DNA from 3 places in the Thermoanaerobacter kivui genome. Region 2 is predicted to be linked to each of the others. Evidence: riboswitches for the same ligand, from Rfam matches in the RefSeq annotation. Region 2 holds a riboswitch; each other region holds the start of a gene.
The links. A riboswitch is a leader RNA that binds a small molecule or an ion and turns the genes downstream of it on or off. The one in region 2 is predicted to bind cobalamin.

Region 1 (5,799 bases), 1.1 Mb from region 2:
CCAATTTATGAGGCTAAATCCTCCCATAGTCCAAAAAACAATTCGCGAAAACTCATCATGGTTTAAAAGCATCATAAGAGAAATAATTGCAGACATAAAAGCGCTTATGGCTATTCCCGCAAGCAACATTGTGGTCATGGATACTCTTGTGCCAGTTCTAGAGATAGTGTACACAAAAAACACAGTCATTAAAGAAGTAACAAATGCCATAAAACTCAGTCCAAATATTCCAAGCCCTAATATTATCGCAATAGTAGCGCCAAAAGCTGCTCCTGAAGATATCCCCAAAACATAAGGGTCTGCCATTGGATTTCTCAAAAGCCCTTGAAAAAATGTTCCAACAACAGAAAGTCCCATACCTACAATCGCAGATTCAATAGCTCTTGGAAGTCTTAAATTAAGAATTATTGTCCTAGAGGTTTCATTTCCCCCGCCTAAAAAAATATTTAAAATTTCCTGCAGGGGTATTTTTACCACCCCTGCAGAAATAGATAAAATCATTGTGAAAACAAGCAGCAAAAAAGCTGTAACAAAATATATACCTCTTTTCAGTTTCACTTTACTTAAATGCCTCCGGATGTAAGAATTTTACAATTTCTTCAAGTCCTAAAACAATTCTATTAGAAGCTCTTGATATTATGTCATCATTGCTTACCACAAATACCTTACCGTTTTTAACAGCATTTGTGTCTTTGTATCCTGCCATCTTTTTGATATCTTCTATATTTACTTTACCTCCCATTGAAGAGGCTATTATCACATCAGGATTTTTCTTGACTAATTCTTCCACACTGTACTGAGCCCAACCGTTTACATCATCTGCAACATTTTCCCCACCTGCAAGGTTTATAAGCTCATCAATAAATGTGCCTTTACCTGCTGTCCAGTTTCCGTCAAGAGAGACCAGATAAAATACGCTGACTTTCGGAAGGTCTTTGACTTTGTCATTTATTTCTTTTATTTTGTCTTGCATTTCTTTAATTAATTCTTCGCCTTTTTTCTCTGTCCCTGTTATTTGGCCTATCAATTTTATAGACTGGTATATCTGGTCAATGTTTTTAGCTTCCAGCATTACAACAGGTATACCCATCTTTTCTAAAGATTCCATTTGCTCTTTACCTGAAAGAGTGGAAGCAAATATTATATCAGGCTTCTGAGCAGTAATCGCTTCTATATTTGGTCCTTTAAAACCTCCCACTTTTGGCACATCTTTAACCTCAGGTGGATAATTATCAAAGTCTGTAACACCCACAACTTTATTTCCTGCTCCTAAAGCATATATAAGCTCTGTTATAGAAGGCGCAAGAGAAACTATCCTTTGGGGTTCTTTCTCAATAGTTACCTCTCTTCCCAAAAAATCAGTAATCTTTAAAGGGAATTGACTTTTAACAGTTTCAGTTGCTGTTTGAGAAGTGTTTTCTGGTTTGGTAGCAGTGTTTGTTGAACATGCTGTAAGGGAAAAAGCTAAAACAAATACTAACAATAAAGCAAGTAAACCTTTAAATTTTCTCATAGGTACCCTCCTCATTAAAATTTTTTAAGTATCAAAAAAGGCCTACCCGCGGAGGTAGACCTTTTTCGCAAAATTAAGCAAAAAAATACCACTTCCCCTTCCCTCCGAAGGCGAACTTCTTAAATCTTATGGCAGGTCTCCTGGCTCGCGATTCATCTTCCGCCCTGCCTTCCCATCCAACACCCAACACCAACGCCAAATGCCGGACAGTGGCATATTAGGGCTTCATCCTCGCTCACAGTAGCGGGGGCTGCAGCGGATTTTCACCGCTTTCCCTTTTAACCTTTTGGACCATAAGATTTCTGTCTTCACTTGTACACCTTTATTTTACCTCTACTCATTATTTAAGTCAATAGTCTTTGAAGATACCTTCGAAAAGGCAGATGCCTTTTATTCCCTTCTCAAAAATAATTTAGGTAGGCACACCTACTACTATTTTACCTTGCTGTAAAATTTCTTCTATGTAACCTTGTTCGTCATGAATATTTCTCAAAGGATGGTAAATCCCTTCCCACTTAGGTTTTATAGCTTCTTCATATTGAAGGTCTAGACCCTTAAAATGGTGAGCCATCCACAGTACTAAATTTTTTGTGTTTTCCTTTGACCTCATTTTATAGTACCTGTAAATGGTATAGTACTCCTGTTGGGTCAATCCCATCTTATCCCTTAATGATAAAACCTCGTCTTCAATGCCCGAATCAAAGAAAAACTTTTTATGCCCTCTGATTTTATCTAAAATTTCGTTAAAGCTTTTGAAATAATGAGCACCTAAGAAGACTCCATACCGTGATCAAATATCAACAACAACTTAAACACCCGACTCCCTCCTTATGCGAGAGATTAACGTTTCTTCATAAAGTTCCAGCAAATCTTTTATAAAATCTTCATCGGATTTCGAAGGGTCAGCTTTTTCCAATACCACATCCTCAGCTATTTCCTTTAAGATAAATTCAGAAGCCTTTTTCACCTCTCTTTTGTTAAGCAAACCCCATTGAAGCTGGTCCAGCAAATGAACGTACAAAGAAGTCAAAGTAACCAAATCCTCTTGCCTATCCAATAAATGCAGATTATGCATAAAATCAAATTTTTTGTAACCGTCATCTCCAAATAATACTCTATACCTATTCCACATAGTCTCTTCTGTAACTTTATACCTCTTAATCCTTCTCAAAAGGCTGTGTTGCATTTGAGGACTTAATCCTGTTTGCTTGTAAAGAGCTTCCTTGACAGCTTTTATCACTACCCTTCCTATCAACTCACCCAACTTAGAATGCTTACCCGCCCAGGTCAAGTGAATATCAGACTCCATATTCGACACGACAATTGTCCCATCAGTGCCAGAACCTGTAGCCAGTCCACTGGAATAATTGCTCTGTGCCATAAGTTCCTGAAGAGCCGCTGTCTTAGCTTCTGTACAAGTGACTAAAGCTCTTGTAAGAGTCCCAGGTGGCAAATTGGCATCTATTAATAAAATTATATTAATTGTACCCTCGCGTACAGGTACCTTTTTGTCCATTTCATCAAAAGAGGCAGGGTCTCCCACCCTTCCCCCATTTACCTCAACTCCTCCTGTCACTATTGCAGTAACTGTAAGGCTTTTATGCTTTTCTTCCACAATAGCCGCATTCTCCGCAAAAGCTGCTGTGCTGAGTCCTGTTGTGTAACTAGCATCCAATCCTAGCTCTTTTGCGATAATTGCCAAGTGCTCTTCATAAGTGGGTGCTCTCATCTTACAGCCGCTTTCCTTGGGAGCAGGCGTCTTTTCCTTACAGGCAGTGCATGAATTTGCACTCTCACCTTGATTAAACACTGCCTTTATATCTTCTCTATACCCTCCATTTAATGGTGAAGTAGATAATACATTCCTTTTTCCGTTAAAAGAAATGACAATTGCGTTTTGATACCTGTAAACAGGGTCTTTCATAGAGGTTTCATATATCATCACCATTTTCTACCTCCTTAGCTGTTGATAATATTTTAACAAGAGAAGCGGTATTGTTTAAAAATGTAATCCCTTCTTCCACACCTTTAAACAACTTTTTACCCTCTTCTATTGCTCGCACACTAAAGACCTTTTTGCCCATTTTTACAGCTTCTTTGATAAGCTGAGTATTCATTTCATTCAAAACACCCACAGGATATCCCGCATCAATAACGTAATTTATTTCATTTAATTTTTGTAATGCTTTTTCAAAAGTATCGTTTGCTATGGCTTCAAAGGCTTTTTCCTTTATCACTTTAATTCCCATAGAAGTCGCCACATAAAAATCAACGTCATTTTCGTGAATAATGCCTGTATACATTCCAAATCCCTGTTTTGCTAAAATACGAAAAATCTCGTACCTGTACCGCCACCTCCTACCACAAAAACAGATGGAGGTAAGTCATACAAAAGTTCTATACTTCCCAAAAGGCTGTTATAATCCGCCCACTTTATGTCATACAATCTTTTAAAGCGGCAATATCAAATGCTGTCATAAGTTCAGCAGTTAAAGGTTCCGTAAGAACAACAGAAAGCTTTTTTGCTATATTTTGCGGCTTAATACTTGTAATTTCTTCCCCCTTTATATAAACAGCTCCCGATATGGGGGATAAAAGCCCCGAAAGAGTCTTTAATATAGTAGATTTTCCAGAACCATTAGGTCCTAAAAGACAGATAATTTGCCCTTTTAATCCTGTTATATTGATACATTTAAAGGTTTAGAAAGCAAAAATGCTGCAAAAAGCGTATGAAAGGAAATAAAAACAAGGACTGCAATTTGAGGCCACGTGAAGCCAGAAAAACTGCCCAGAGTCCACATAACAAACCTTTTTAATTTTAAAACTTTTGGTGTATTTATTAAATTTTAAATTTCAATTCCAACTCTCACTGGTACACCTTTTTTAAAGTAATGCTTAATTTCTTTCATTTCTGTAACCAAATCAGCTTTTTCAATAATCTCCTGCGGTGCACTTCTACCTGTTAAAACCAATTCAACAGTTTCAGGCTTTTCGTCAATAAGCCTTACTACCTCTTCTACTGTAAGAAGACCTCTATGTATGGCTGCCATAGCCTCATCCACAATGACAATATCATAATCTCCGCTTTTTAGTATATCGAGAAGTTGATTGTATTCACTTTTTACCTTTTGTTTTAGCTCCTCAAATTCTTCTTTTGTAAGATCCCACGTAAACTTCTTTGCTTCAGCAAAGCGACGTATTTCAAAATTTGGCTTAAGTAACTCTGCTGTTTTGAGTTCACCTGTAGCCATACCCTTTAAAAACTGAAACATTATCACCTTCATGCCTCTTCCTACTGCTCTAAAAGCCAGCCCCAAAGCTGCTGTTGTTTTACCTTTTCCGTCTCCCGTATATACTTGCACATACCCTTTTTTCATAAAAATCCCCCTTTTTAAAAATTATTTTTTCACTCAGATATTCCATAAAATCGATGACTTCTCTCACCTTACCCTCAGGTAACTTATCTATATATTCTTTCGCTTTCTTTTTCACTGCATTATCCATACTTTCACCACCAATTTTATCAATTTCTTACTTTAATTATATCATCAAATCAAGAAAACTCAACAAAAATCGGTTGTTAGGTTTTGGTCCATAATACTGGCAATAATAGGCTTTTATCATGCCATTGTAAAGCTTTCTTTTCTTAGAAGCCTCTCTTCCAAAGAGTTTTTTAAATCTTTCATGGGAAGTAAGTAAATAAAAAGACCATGTGTCGAGCTTTTTGAAAACCTTCCCCATTTCTTTATAGAGTTTTTCTACTTCCTCTAATTCCCCCCTCCTTTCACCATAAGTTAGTATATTTAGTTACAATAATCCAATTTCTTATATTTTACTAAAGCCAATAACACTACATACCCTATCACCGAACCTATTGCACTAGAAAGTGAAAATGGAATGAAAAACATAAAAGCCGTGCCTGAACTTCCCAGTATATATTTAGCTATAGGATAAGAAAGTAAAGCCCCTATAATACCTGTGCCTATAACTTCTCCTACAGGCGCAAAATAAAGTTTACGTGTAAATCTATAAAGATATCCAGCAATGAAAGCTCCAACCATGCCTCCAGGAAATGCCAGAAGCGACCCAACACCAAGGATATTCCTCAAAAGCCCTATAATAAAAGCTACTTCTAACGCTCCCCAAGGGCCCAAAAAAACTGCTGAAATAACATTAATAGCATGTTGAACGGGTGTAACTTTGGCAACACCTACACTAAACCATACATATTGAGAAGTCAAGGTGCCTATAGCAATAATAAGTGCCATAAAAACCATACGATGTAT
Region 2 (5,799 bases):
AGGGTAAACGGGCTGAGGCCTTTTCCGATATCATTAGACAATTATTTTGTACCGCGAGAACTTACTCCAAAAGATGAGTTTGGAAATTACGACTTTGAATCAATTGACGCTTTAGACCTTGCTCTTTTTAATGAACACCTTATAAAACTTATCCAAGGAGAAGAAGTTGAAATCCCGATTTTTAATTTTAAAACAGGTGAAAGAGAACCAAAGGGTAGAAGAGTAAAGTTAGAGAAAAACCAAATTATTTTGTTGGAAGGCATACATGGGCTTAATGAAAAACTGACATTGCAAATACCTAAGGATAATAAATACAAAATATATGTGAGTGCTATTACACAATTAAACCTTGATGAGCACAACAGGATATCTACTACTCAGACAAGGTTAATACGACGTATGGTAAGAGATAGCAAATTCCGTTCCAGTGATGCGGCAGAAACAATAAATATGTGGCCTTTAGTAAGAAGAGGGGAAGAGAAATGGATTTTCCCATATCAAGAGCAGGCGGATGTTATGTTTAATTCTTTCCTCCCTTATGAGCTGCCTGTGTTAAAAAAATATGCGGAGCCGTTACTTAAGAAAGTTTCCCGAAACGATCCTGCTTATTCTATCGCTAAAGAAATATTGGAATTTTTAAGCTATTTCCTCCCATTAGAAGACGAGTTAGCAATACCTCCTAATTCTATTATAAAAGAATTTATAGGCGGCAGTTGTCTTGATGTGTGAGTCATATTAAATTCTTTCCTTCTCAACTGACTTATTGCAGAATACTTTTAATATTGACAATATCACAGAATAATAACATTTGTAAAATAGTATTATTGACAACATATTTGCAAAATGGTATGTTTTATTTAGAATAAAATTTAATAACAAACGAATACAGGTGCCCAATTTTGGCTTCAAAATTGGGTTAAAAGGGAAGCAGGTGAAAGTCCTGCACGGTCCCGCCACTGTGATGGTGAGCTCTTTACATTATGCCACTGTCCGTCACTTAGCGGAGCACGAATTTAACAAATTATATTTCGTATAAAAACATGCTCCGCTGAGTGACGGATGGGAAGGCGTAAAGAGCGATGAACCTAAGTCAGGAGACCTGCCTGTATTTGTGTTACACTTACTCTACGGTCGATAGAGGGGGTGTTAGAAAGGGATACATATGTGTTTTTTAACCTCTTAACACCGTTGGTAAGTTAAGAGGTTTTATTTTTGCTTAAATTTTTTATATTAGCTAATTGCAAAATGAAACAAATATTGGGGTAAAAAAGCACCGTTATTGGAGCCTGAGATAGCAAAATTGACAAAGGATATAAACAAGCAGTTGAATAGGCTTATTTTCTTCAAAAAAAGATTGGACATTATATCTGAAAGTGATAGTTATTTAGTTTTGCTTTTCATAGGATTTCCTCCATTTTGTTTTTGAGTTTAATCGATATAAGAATTCGACAAAAGTGAAGGAATTCCTTTAAAAATATATAGCAGAACTCCTTAATTTGCGAGGTTTTTGGGCTTTTGCAATAACCTAAAATTAAAAATTTTAAGGGAGGGTTTTTATAATGAAAAAGAAGATTTGCTTTTTGATGATTTTTGTTTTACTGATGTCTTTGTTGCCTGCTTTTGGACTTGCCAATCCGGTTAAGGCTCAGGAAACACAGGTTTATTTAAATGGTGTAAAGATAAATACAGGAGATGTTTTACCCTTTATAGAAAATGGACGAACGATGGTGCCTGTAAGGCTCTTTTCTGAAAACCTCGGTGCAGATGTAAAATGGGATGATGCTACACAGGCTGTGACAATACAGGGTGAGGATGTCAGTGTAAAATTAACCATTGGTAAAAAGGAAGCTGTTGTAAACGGAAAAAACAAAACTCTTGATGTTGCACCTATAGTTTTATCAGGCAGGACAATAGTTCCTTTAAGATTTATAGCGGAAGCTTTTGGTGCTGATGTAAAGTGGGATAAAGAAACATCTAGGGCAGTAGTAGTTTGGAATATAAAAATCAAGGATTCCACGGGGAATGACGTAACAGTACCTGCTGGATTGAACAGGTTAGTCATTCTTAATGCCAATGCAGCAGAGGCTCTTCGTATTTTGCAGATTCCAGATGATTTTATCATAGGTGTAAGTGATTCTACATCATCATATTCTCCTTATCTTGGCTTAGATAACAAACCAAGTGTTGGAGGTGCTTTTAAGCCCAGTTTAGAAAAGATTATGGAGCTAAAACCACAGGCAGTAATTGCTTACGGTAAGTATCCTGATAAAACATTGGAAGAGAAGTTGGAGCCTGCAGGTATAAAGGTTATAAGGCTTGACTTTTTTAAACCAGAAACATATAATAATGACCTTAAAACATTGGCTAAAATATTTGGAAGGGTAAAGACAGCTGATGAGTTTATGCAATGGAAGGCAAATGCAACAGCCATTGTAGCTGACAGAATAAAGAGTTTAAATGCAGAAGATAAGTTTAAGGTGTTTGGAATGGACATTGGAATGGGTAATAATTCCCTGACGGCAACCACATGGACAATATATGGTCAAAATACTTCTGTTCATCAAGGATTAGAAGCAGCTGGTGGAATCAATGTTGCTCGCGATATGAAGGATTATCCTAAAGTAAACCCAGAATGGGTTTTAGAAAAAAATCCTGATAAAATAGTTCTAAGTGCTTATGAAAAAGATGTGCTTGGATATACTGTAAAAGACAATACGAATGTTGTAAAATTAAGAGATAGTGCCATAACTAATCCTGTTATAAGTAAAACCAATGCTGGTAAAAATAAGCAGGTTTATATTATTGAGAAGCACTTACTTGGAGGAGATAAAACATATCTTGGGACGTTATATCTTGCTAAATGGTTTTATCCTGAGCGCTTTAAAGATGTCAACCCCAATCAGGTTTTAAAGGAGTATTTTGAAAAATGGCTGGGGATACCTATGAAAGGTATATGGGCTTATCCAGAGCCATAAAACTGCAACGCTGAGATGAAAGTATCTCGTGCCTAAATATCGAAAGGGTTTATTAAAATTACTACTATTGTGTTTGATAACATGGATTTTTAGCTGTTTTGGGTTGCAAGTGGCATCGGGTGCAGGAGGTAATTTTCCTACACCCGATGAATATAGTTCAGGCTGTCATTTGCCTCAAGTAAAAGCCGCAGCTTTTAGACAGATTTGGGCTTTGCGTATCAGTAGAGGGGATAGACGATCCATTAGCCCGTGTAGAGATAGAAAATAAGGAAGGAAATCTCTTAAAGAACATGATAAGAGCTTTTGAGGAGGTTATAGCAAAAGCAACAGATAAAAGACGAAATTAAAAGATGAAAGGGAGGATCTCAGGTGGCGACAAAAATACTGTTTTATACTGCTATTGACACAGAACTGATAAATGTCAGTAATGCTGTAAGGAATATTTATTCAAAATATGGTCCTATTGTTAATATGGCTGCGAGAAGTAAAAGAGATGTAGAGGGTTTAAAAAAGGAAGAGGAACTCATAGAGCTTGCATTGAGTTCAGATATGATAATAATTCATCTCATGGGGGGAACAGATTCTTTACCTGCCGTTGATAAGATTAGCAAGCTTTCTAAAGAGAAGGGCATAGGAATAGCAGTTTTGCCTTGTTCCGGGGAAGACTATCAGGAGCTTTATAAAATGAGCACGTTAAGTGAAAAAGAATACTTTACAGTTTATCGTTATATAAGTTATGGAGGGATTTCTAATTTTGAAAACCTTTTTCTTTGGATTTCCAATAGATTTTCAAAGACCAGTTTTTCTGTTATAGAACCTGAACCTCTTCCATGGGAAGGCATATACCATCCGGATTATAGCGATAAAATTGAAGCTAAGTCTTTTATACAGGAAAGATTAAAGGAGAAAAAGCCAGTCATAGGGATTATCTTTTATCAAAGTTATTGGAATGCAGGTAATATAGAATTTATAAACGATTTAATAAGAGAAATTGAAAATCTTGGAGGTACATCTATTCCTGTGTTTTTAAATACTTCAAAAAATGATGGATTTGGCAGTAAGGGAATTGAATGGGTAATTGATAATTACTTTATGCAAAATGGTATAGCAGTAGTTGATGCTGTCATAAACACCCTTATGTTTTCTCAAACCGTTGCCACACCTACATTTAGCAGGGTATTAGAGGGAAATTTTTACAAAAGACTTGGTAAACCTATTATAAAAGCTATTCTTGCTCTAACACCTTTTAAAGATTGGAAAGAAGGCGTACAAGGTCTTGGGCCTCTGGATGTAGTTATGAGCATGGCACTTCCCGAATTTGACGGTGACATTATCACAGTTCCTATTGCAACAAGGGAAGAACTTGAAAGGGATCCTTTGACAGGAGCAGTTGTGACAAAATATGTCCCTATAAAGGATAGAATTAAAAAGGTTGCTTCTCTTTCACTCAATTGGGCTAAATTAAAGTACAAACCTAACTGTGATAAAAAAGTTGCCATCATCTTTCATAATTATCCCCCAAGAAATGACAGGATTGGATGTGCTTTTGGACTTGATTCACCTGTCAGTGTGCACAAGTTGCTTACAGAAATGAAAAATAAAGGATATAAGATAGAAAATCTTCCTGAAAGCGGAAAAGAATTAATGGAAAGAATGCTTTCGGGTCTGACAAATGAAAGGGGATGGCTGAGCCCGGAAGAGATGAATAAAAGAGCTGTGGGGAAAGTGCATAATAAGGAATATGAAACTTGGTATTCTAATTTTCCTTTAGTGTCACAACAACAATTGGAAAAAAGTTGGGGTAAACCACCCGGGGAGATTTTTTCCTGTGGCGAACATCTCTTGATTCCAGGTATATTATTAGGAAATGTTTTCATAGGAGTTCAGCCTACCCGCGGCTTTTTTGAGGATCCTGCAAGTATCTATCATAGCCCTGATTTGCCTCCACCACATCATTATCTCGCATATTACAGATGGATCAGGGATGTTTTCAAAGCCGATATTGTTTATCATATTGGAAAGCATGGTTCCTTAGAATGGCTTCCTGGTAAGGGAAACGGTCTTTCAGAGGAATGTTATCCAGACCTTGTTCTTATGGACCTTCCTAACGTCTATCCTTATATTATAAATAATCCAGGAGAAGGAACACAGGCTAAACGCCGCTCTCATGCCTGCATCATTGACCATCTTATACCTGTGATGACCAGAGCGGACACTTATGAAGAAATGGCTGATGTGGAAGTACTTATCAAAGAATACAATGAAGCTAAAAATATGGATAGTGGTAAGCTGCCGATTCTGCGCAGCCTTATATGGGAAAAAGTGGAGGATTTAAAGCTTGATAGTGATTTAAAGATAACAAAGGAAGAAGCGGAAAAAGACTGGGAGGAATTTTTGGAAAAGATTCATTCCTATCTTTATGAGATAAAGGATTGCTTAATCCGAGATGGATTACATATACTGGGGCAGCCACCTGAAGGAGAACAGCTTATAGAGATGATTTTAGCCCTAACGCGCCTTTCTAATGGGGAAGTTCCATCTTTAAGGGAGGCTTTGGCAGAAACCTTAGGATATAATTATGAAGAATTAATAAAGAACCCCGGGTTTTATTCTGTTGAGTTGTCCTGCACATATGCAGAAGTACTGGACATGATTGAGGAAAAGAGTAAAATGCTGGTAAAGACTTTTTGTGAGGAGGGTTTTGAGAGGGAAAAGATTAAAGATATTTCCATGAATATACTTGGAAAAAACACAGAAAAATTAACGAAGATATTAGAGTTTATAAGCGAAAAGGTTGTACCGGCTCTTAAAGGTACGACGCAGG
Region 3 (5,799 bases), 1.2 Mb from region 2:
AGCCTGCTTATAAAAGCAGGGTCAGGTGCACTTACTTTCGGAATGCCTGATTCAAAAGGTGTGACAAAAGAGGTAGCAAAGGATACAATTATAGCGAGATATAATGACATCAAAATGGTAGAAGATATTTTCAAAATATATGGTGAAAATATCGCTGCTGTAATTGTAGAGCCTGTTGCCGGAAATATGGGTACTGTTTTACCTGAGGAGAAATTTTTAAAAGGATTAAGAGAGATTACTACAAAGTATGGAGCACTTTTAATTTTTGATGAAGTGATGACAGGCTTTAGAGTATCTTATTCAGGGGCACAAGGACTTTACAGTGTTATACCTGACATTACTACACTTGGGAAAATCATTGGAGGTGGGCTTCCTGTTGGTGCCTATGGAGGAAGAGAGGAGATAATGAGGTTGGTTTCTCCTGATGGGCCTGTGTACCAAGCAGGGACTTTGTCTGGAAATCCTCTTGCAATGGCAGCAGGGTTTGAGACTCTAAAAATTTTATCTGAGGACCCTGCCCTTTATGAAGAATTAGATAAAAAAGCAGAAAAACTATGTAATGGGTTAAAAGAGAGCATGGTTCAAAATGGAATTGATGTTACAATAAATAGAGTAGGCAGCATGATGTGTATGTTTTTTACGAAAGATGAAGTAAAAGACTATGACTCTGCTTTAAAATCAAACACTGCTTTGTATGCTGCATATTTTAGAGAAATGCTAAAAAGGGGTGTGTACTTGCCGCCTTCTCAATTTGAGACCTTCTTTTTATCAATAGCTCACACAGAGGAGGATATTGAAAAAACAATTGAGGCCAGTTTTGAAGCTGCAAAAATTATAAGTAAGCAATACAGGGACATTTCTATTCATTGACAAACTATTTATAAAATGATATGCTTTATTTAAAGGAAGAATTGAATAACATGCAAATACAGGTGCCCAATTTTGAAATCAAAATTGGGTTAAAAGGGAAGCAGGTGAAAGTCCTGCACGGTCCCGCCACTGTGATGGTGAGCTCTTTACATTATGCCACTGCCCGTCACTCAGCGGAGCATGTTTTTATACGAAATATAATTGTTAAATTCGTGCTCCGCTGAGTGACGGGTGGGAAGGCGTAAAGAGCGATGAACCTAAGTCAGGAGACCTGCCTGTATTTGTGTTACACTTACTCTACGGTCGATAGAGGGGGTGTTAGAAAGGGATACATATGTGTTTTTTAACCTCTTAACGCCGTTGGTAAGTTAAGAGGTTTTATTTTTACTTAAATTTTATAAAAAAGAGGTGTTTGGTGTGAAAAAATGGATGTTGTTAACAGCATTTGCATTGCTTTTAATAGCGCCGCAAATTGCCTATTCTATGCACATAATGGAAGGGTTTCTTCCTCTTAAGTGGTGCATAATATGGGATGCAGCTTCTTTGCCTTTTGTGGTTGTGGGACTTATAACGATAAACAAAAAGGTAAAGGAAAATCCAAAGCTTAAAATGCTTTTGGGTTTTGCAGGTGCTTTTGCCTTTGTGCTTTCAGCCTTGAAAATCCCATCAGTTACGGGAAGTTGTTCGCATCCAACCGGTGTAGGGCTTGGAGCTATACTTTTTGGGCCTTTTGCTATGAGCGTTTTAGGCCTTATAGTGCTTTTGTTTCAGGCACTGCTTTTGGCCCATGGTGGCATAACAACTTTGGGTGCTAATACATTTTCCATGGCTATAGTAGGGCCAATTGCTTCCTATTATATATTTAAAGGAATAAAAAAAGCAGGGGGGCCAAATTGGCTTGCAGTATTTTTGGCTGCCTCAATTGGGGATTTGCTTACATATGTGACGACATCCTTCCAATTGGCTATTGCTTTTCCTGCTGAAGTAGGTGGTTTTACAGCCTCATTTTTAAAATTCATGGGGATATTTGCAGTGACACAGGTACCTTTGGCAATAAGTGAGGGACTTTTAACTGTGCTTGTAATCAATATGCTATCTTCCTACAGCAAAGAGGAACTCATTGAGCTTAACGTTTTAGAGAAAGAAGGTAAGGTAGTATGAAGGATAAAAAGTTTTTAATGAAAAATTTGATATTAGGCTTGTTGGTCATTTTGCTGATTGTGTTTCCTCTTGTTACTATTAAAAACGCTGAATTTGCTGGTGCAGATGACAGGGCGACAGAGGCTATTGCTCAGGTAGACAAAAATTACAAGCCATGGTTTGAACCAATTTGGGAGCCACCAAGCGGAGAAATTGAAAGCCTTTTGTTTGCCTTACAGGCTGCAATTGGTGCAGGCTTTTTGGGATATTACATAGGCCTTGTGAAGGGGAGGAAAAATGCTAATAGATAGTTACTCTTACACAAACAGGATGTACAATGTACATCCTGTTGAAAAACTTTTATTTGCCTTTTTGACAATGATTTTATGTTTTAAATTTGATGCCTATACAAATATTGCAGTAATTATTTTGATGTTTGTGGTAACTGTATTTAAAGCGAAAATTCCAGCAAAAGTGTATATTAAACTTATGTTAATTCCTTATTCTTTTCTCATAATAAGCATATTGACACTTGTAATAAATGTTGTAGAGGATAAAAGTATTGCATTAGTAAGTTTTAATATTTTTGGAATAACCTTAGGGATTACCGCAAAAGGAGTTAGCACTGCTATTATTTTATTCTTCAGAGCTTTAGCAGTGGTCTCTTGCTTATATTTTCTTGCTCTTACTACTCCTGTAGTTGACATCATAAATGTCTTAAAGAAATTTAAATTTCCATCATTATTTTTGGAGCTGCTTCAGCTTATTTATCGATTTATATTTGTTTTAATACAAGCAGCCGATGATATCTACATATCTCAGGATTCAAGACTGGGATATGCCACATTAAAGAATGGCTATAGGTCTTTAGGACTTTTGATATCTTCTCTTTTTATTAAGTCTTACAAAGATTCATAGGATTTATACATAGCTTTAGAAGCAAGATGTTATAATGGGGAGCTAAAAGTTGTTAGCAAAGATTATAAATTTTGTTATAAAAATGTAATATTTATTATTTTAATAGAACTAATTTTAATAAGCGCAGCAATGTTTTTAAGAAGGTGAATTATGAAAGAGCAATTTATATTAGAAGCGATAGATGTTAGTTTTGAGTACAGCGATGGCACAAAAGCTTTGGACGGAGTAAATATGTCCATAGAGAAGGGCAAAAAGATTGCAGTTTTGGGTCCAAACGGCGCAGGCAAGACAACGCTGTTTTTGCACTTCAACGGGATTTTGAAACCCAAATCAGGAAAAATATTATACAAAGGTGAAGAGATAAATTACAGCCATAGCGAACTTGTAAAACTTAGAAAGAATGTTGGTATTGTTTTTCAAAATCCTGACATACAGCTTTTCTCTGCCAGCGTATACCAAGAAATTTCTTTTGGCCCCATGAACTTAGGTTATCCAGAAAATATAGTAAAAGAGAAAGTTGAAAACGCCATGAAAGAAACAAGTATAAGCCATCTAAAAGACAAGCCCACCCATTTTTTAAGCTATGGGCAGAAAAAAAGCGTCTCAATAGCTGATATTATAGTTATGGAGCCTGAAGTTATTATATTGGATGAGCCAACAGTTTATTTAGACCCTAAGCATGTTCAAGAGGTTATGGGTTTATTTGACAAATTGGTTGACGAGGGAAAGACACTCATTTTATCAACTCATGATGTGGACTTTGCTTATTCATGGGCTGACTATATATATATCATGAAGAATGGAAAAGTTGTTGCAAAAGGCGAACCCACAGTTGTCTTTGCTAATGCAAAAGAACTTGATTGGAGTGATTTGAGAAAGCCTATGCTTTTAGAGATATATGAAATTTTAAAAGAAAAAGAAATTGTAAATGGAAGTAATATACCAAAAAATATAGAGGAATTAAAGAAGTGTATAAAATAAAAGCTGCTGAAAACTCAGCGGCTTGAATTTGTTGACAAAGTATAATTTTGATTGGCATTTTGCAAGTTTGCTCCAGCGACAAAGCAGGCTAAACTAACGCTCGATCTCAGACTCCGGCGGGGTTCCGGCCACATTCGACATCCTTGTCTCAGGTGGCCGCTTCCGCCATCCGTGGCTCCAGCCCCGCCTACGTCTTTCGAGCTTGCTAAGTTTAGTTACTGCTTTGTCGCGAGTCGCATTACTTCACAAAATGCCAATCTTGCAAAATAGTTTGTTTACAGTTTTAAGCTGCTAAAAACTCAGCAGCTTAAAACTATTCATTTTTACTTTCTTTTTGTCCTTGAGGGAAAAATTGCTGAAAAATATCTAAAGACATTGGGAAAACTACTATGTTTGACCTGTCATTAGCTATTTCTCTTAAAGTTTGAAGATACCTAAGTTGCAGAGAAACGGGTTGTGAGGCTATGATGCGGGCAGCTTCAGCGAGTTTTGCCGCTGCTTGATATTCTCCATCAGCATTTATAATTTTAGCACGGCGTTCCCTTTCTGCTTCTGCTTGTGCTGCCATGGCCCTTTGCATGCTTTGTGGTAGTTCTACATCCCTTATTTCCACAAGATTCACTTTTACTCCCCATGGTTCTGTTCCCTCATCTATAATCTCGCGAAGCCTCTTGTTTATTTCTTCTCTGTGAGATAATAATTCGTCTAAGTCAGACTGACCTAAAACGCTTCTTAGTGTAGTTTGTGCCAGCTGAGATGTTGCTCTTATGTGGTCTAAAACTTTTATAACAGCGTTGGCAGGGTCTATTACTCTGAAGTATACTACTGCATTTACTTTAACAGTAACGTTGTCTCTTGTAATTGCCTCTTGTGTTGGTACTTCCATTGTTATGACTCTCAAATCTACTTTTTGCATTCTCTCTATTATAGGAATCAAGAAAAATATTCCTGGTCCTCTTACACCTACGTAGCGCCCGAGACGAAAAATTACGCCCCTTTCGTATTCCTGTACTATTCTAATGGATGCGGAAATTAAACTTATAAGGATTATTAATAAGGTGAATAGAAATGCAAAACTCTCAATCATTTTTTTTACTGCCTCCCTCTTTTATTTTTTCAACTTTAACTGTCAAACCCTCTACTGCTGTAATGACCACCTTTTCGCCTTTTGCAATATACTCTTTAGATTCTGCCTGCCACCTTTCTCCTTCTACCAAGACTATGCCATTTGGATTAATATCACTTACTGCAATACCTATTTCACCAATTAGACCTTCTACTCCTGTGACTACTTTTCTCTTTTGAGCTTTTATAACAGCAGCTAAGAGGAAAGAAACAAAAGCTGCCATGAAAAAGGCTGTTGCGAAAACTACTCCTTTGTTTATAGTGAGTCCCATTTGGTTTCCACTAAATAACATTAAAGAGCCAAGTACAAAGGAAGTTATACCGCCCACTGCTAAAATTCCATGGCTTACCACAAAGGCCTCAGACGCCAAAAGCACAAGCCCTAATATGACAAGAAGCATTCCACTTAATTGAGCATTTAATGTTCCAAGTGTGTAGAGGCCTAAAAGTAAGCTTATTCCTCCTGCCACACCGGGAAAGATAGCCCCAGGATGATAAAGCTCCAATACAATGCCCAAGATACCAGCGCTCATGAGAAGATAAGCAATATTTGGATCGCTTATTGCAAAGAGAAATTTTTGAGATGAAGACATTGGGAAGTATTTGATTGGACCATCAGTTTGCAAAGTTGTAGTTGTGCCGTCAAAATTTTTGACTGTAAGGCCGTTTATTTTTTTTAGAAGGTCATTTAAATTAGTAGCTTTAAAATCGATTAAATGGGCATTTAATGCTTCTGTGTCAGTAAAAGATTTGCTTTCAATAACT

Region 1: it holds a riboswitch for cobalamin, as region 2 does, so the genes downstream of both, TKV_RS01525 (ABC transporter substrate-binding protein) here and TKV_RS08075 (stalk domain-containing protein) in region 2, are expected to answer to the same signal.
Region 3: it holds a riboswitch for cobalamin, as region 2 does, so the genes downstream of both, TKV_RS01665 (energy-coupling factor ABC transporter permease) here and TKV_RS08075 (stalk domain-containing protein) in region 2, are expected to answer to the same signal.

The regions. Positions count from the first base shown of each region.
Region 1 covers NZ_CP009170.1:311,527-317,325, reverse strand. The annotation lists gene TKV_RS01530 (FecCD family ABC transporter permease) at 1-558, opposite strand, end outside; gene TKV_RS01525 (ABC transporter substrate-binding protein) at 560-1,513, opposite strand; cobalamin riboswitch at 1,627-1,824, opposite strand; gene TKV_RS01520 (hypothetical protein) at 1,926-2,123, opposite strand; gene TKV_RS01515 (adenosylcobinamide amidohydrolase) at 2,322-3,461, opposite strand; gene TKV_RS01510 (hypothetical protein) at 3,445-3,816, opposite strand; gene TKV_RS13760 (hypothetical protein) at 3,834-3,959, opposite strand; gene TKV_RS14050 (ATP-binding cassette domain-containing protein) at 3,947-4,171, opposite strand; gene TKV_RS01505 (cob(I)yrinic acid a,c-diamide adenosyltransferase) at 4,360-4,890, opposite strand; gene TKV_RS12970 (hypothetical protein) at 4,844-5,017, opposite strand; partial or broken gene TKV_RS01500 (hypothetical protein) at 5,054-5,305, opposite strand; gene thiW (energy coupling factor transporter S component ThiW) at 5,317-5,799, opposite strand, start outside.
Region 2 covers NZ_CP009170.1:1,582,459-1,588,257, reverse strand. The annotation lists gene TKV_RS08080 (nucleoside kinase) at 1-729, shown strand, start outside; cobalamin riboswitch at 871-1,121, shown strand; gene TKV_RS08075 (stalk domain-containing protein) at 1,560-2,975, shown strand; gene cobN (cobaltochelatase subunit CobN) at 3,345-5,799, shown strand, end outside.
Region 3 covers NZ_CP009170.1:339,070-344,868, forward strand. The annotation lists gene hemL (glutamate-1-semialdehyde 2,1-aminomutase) at 1-870, shown strand, start outside; cobalamin riboswitch at 914-1,163, shown strand; gene TKV_RS01665 (energy-coupling factor ABC transporter permease) at 1,288-2,031, shown strand; gene TKV_RS01670 (energy-coupling factor ABC transporter substrate-binding protein) at 2,028-2,321, shown strand; gene cbiQ (cobalt ECF transporter T component CbiQ) at 2,308-2,928, shown strand; gene TKV_RS01680 (energy-coupling factor ABC transporter ATP-binding protein) at 3,079-3,909, shown strand; gene TKV_RS01685 (slipin family protein) at 4,223-4,996, opposite strand; gene TKV_RS01690 (NfeD family protein) at 4,989-5,799, opposite strand, start outside.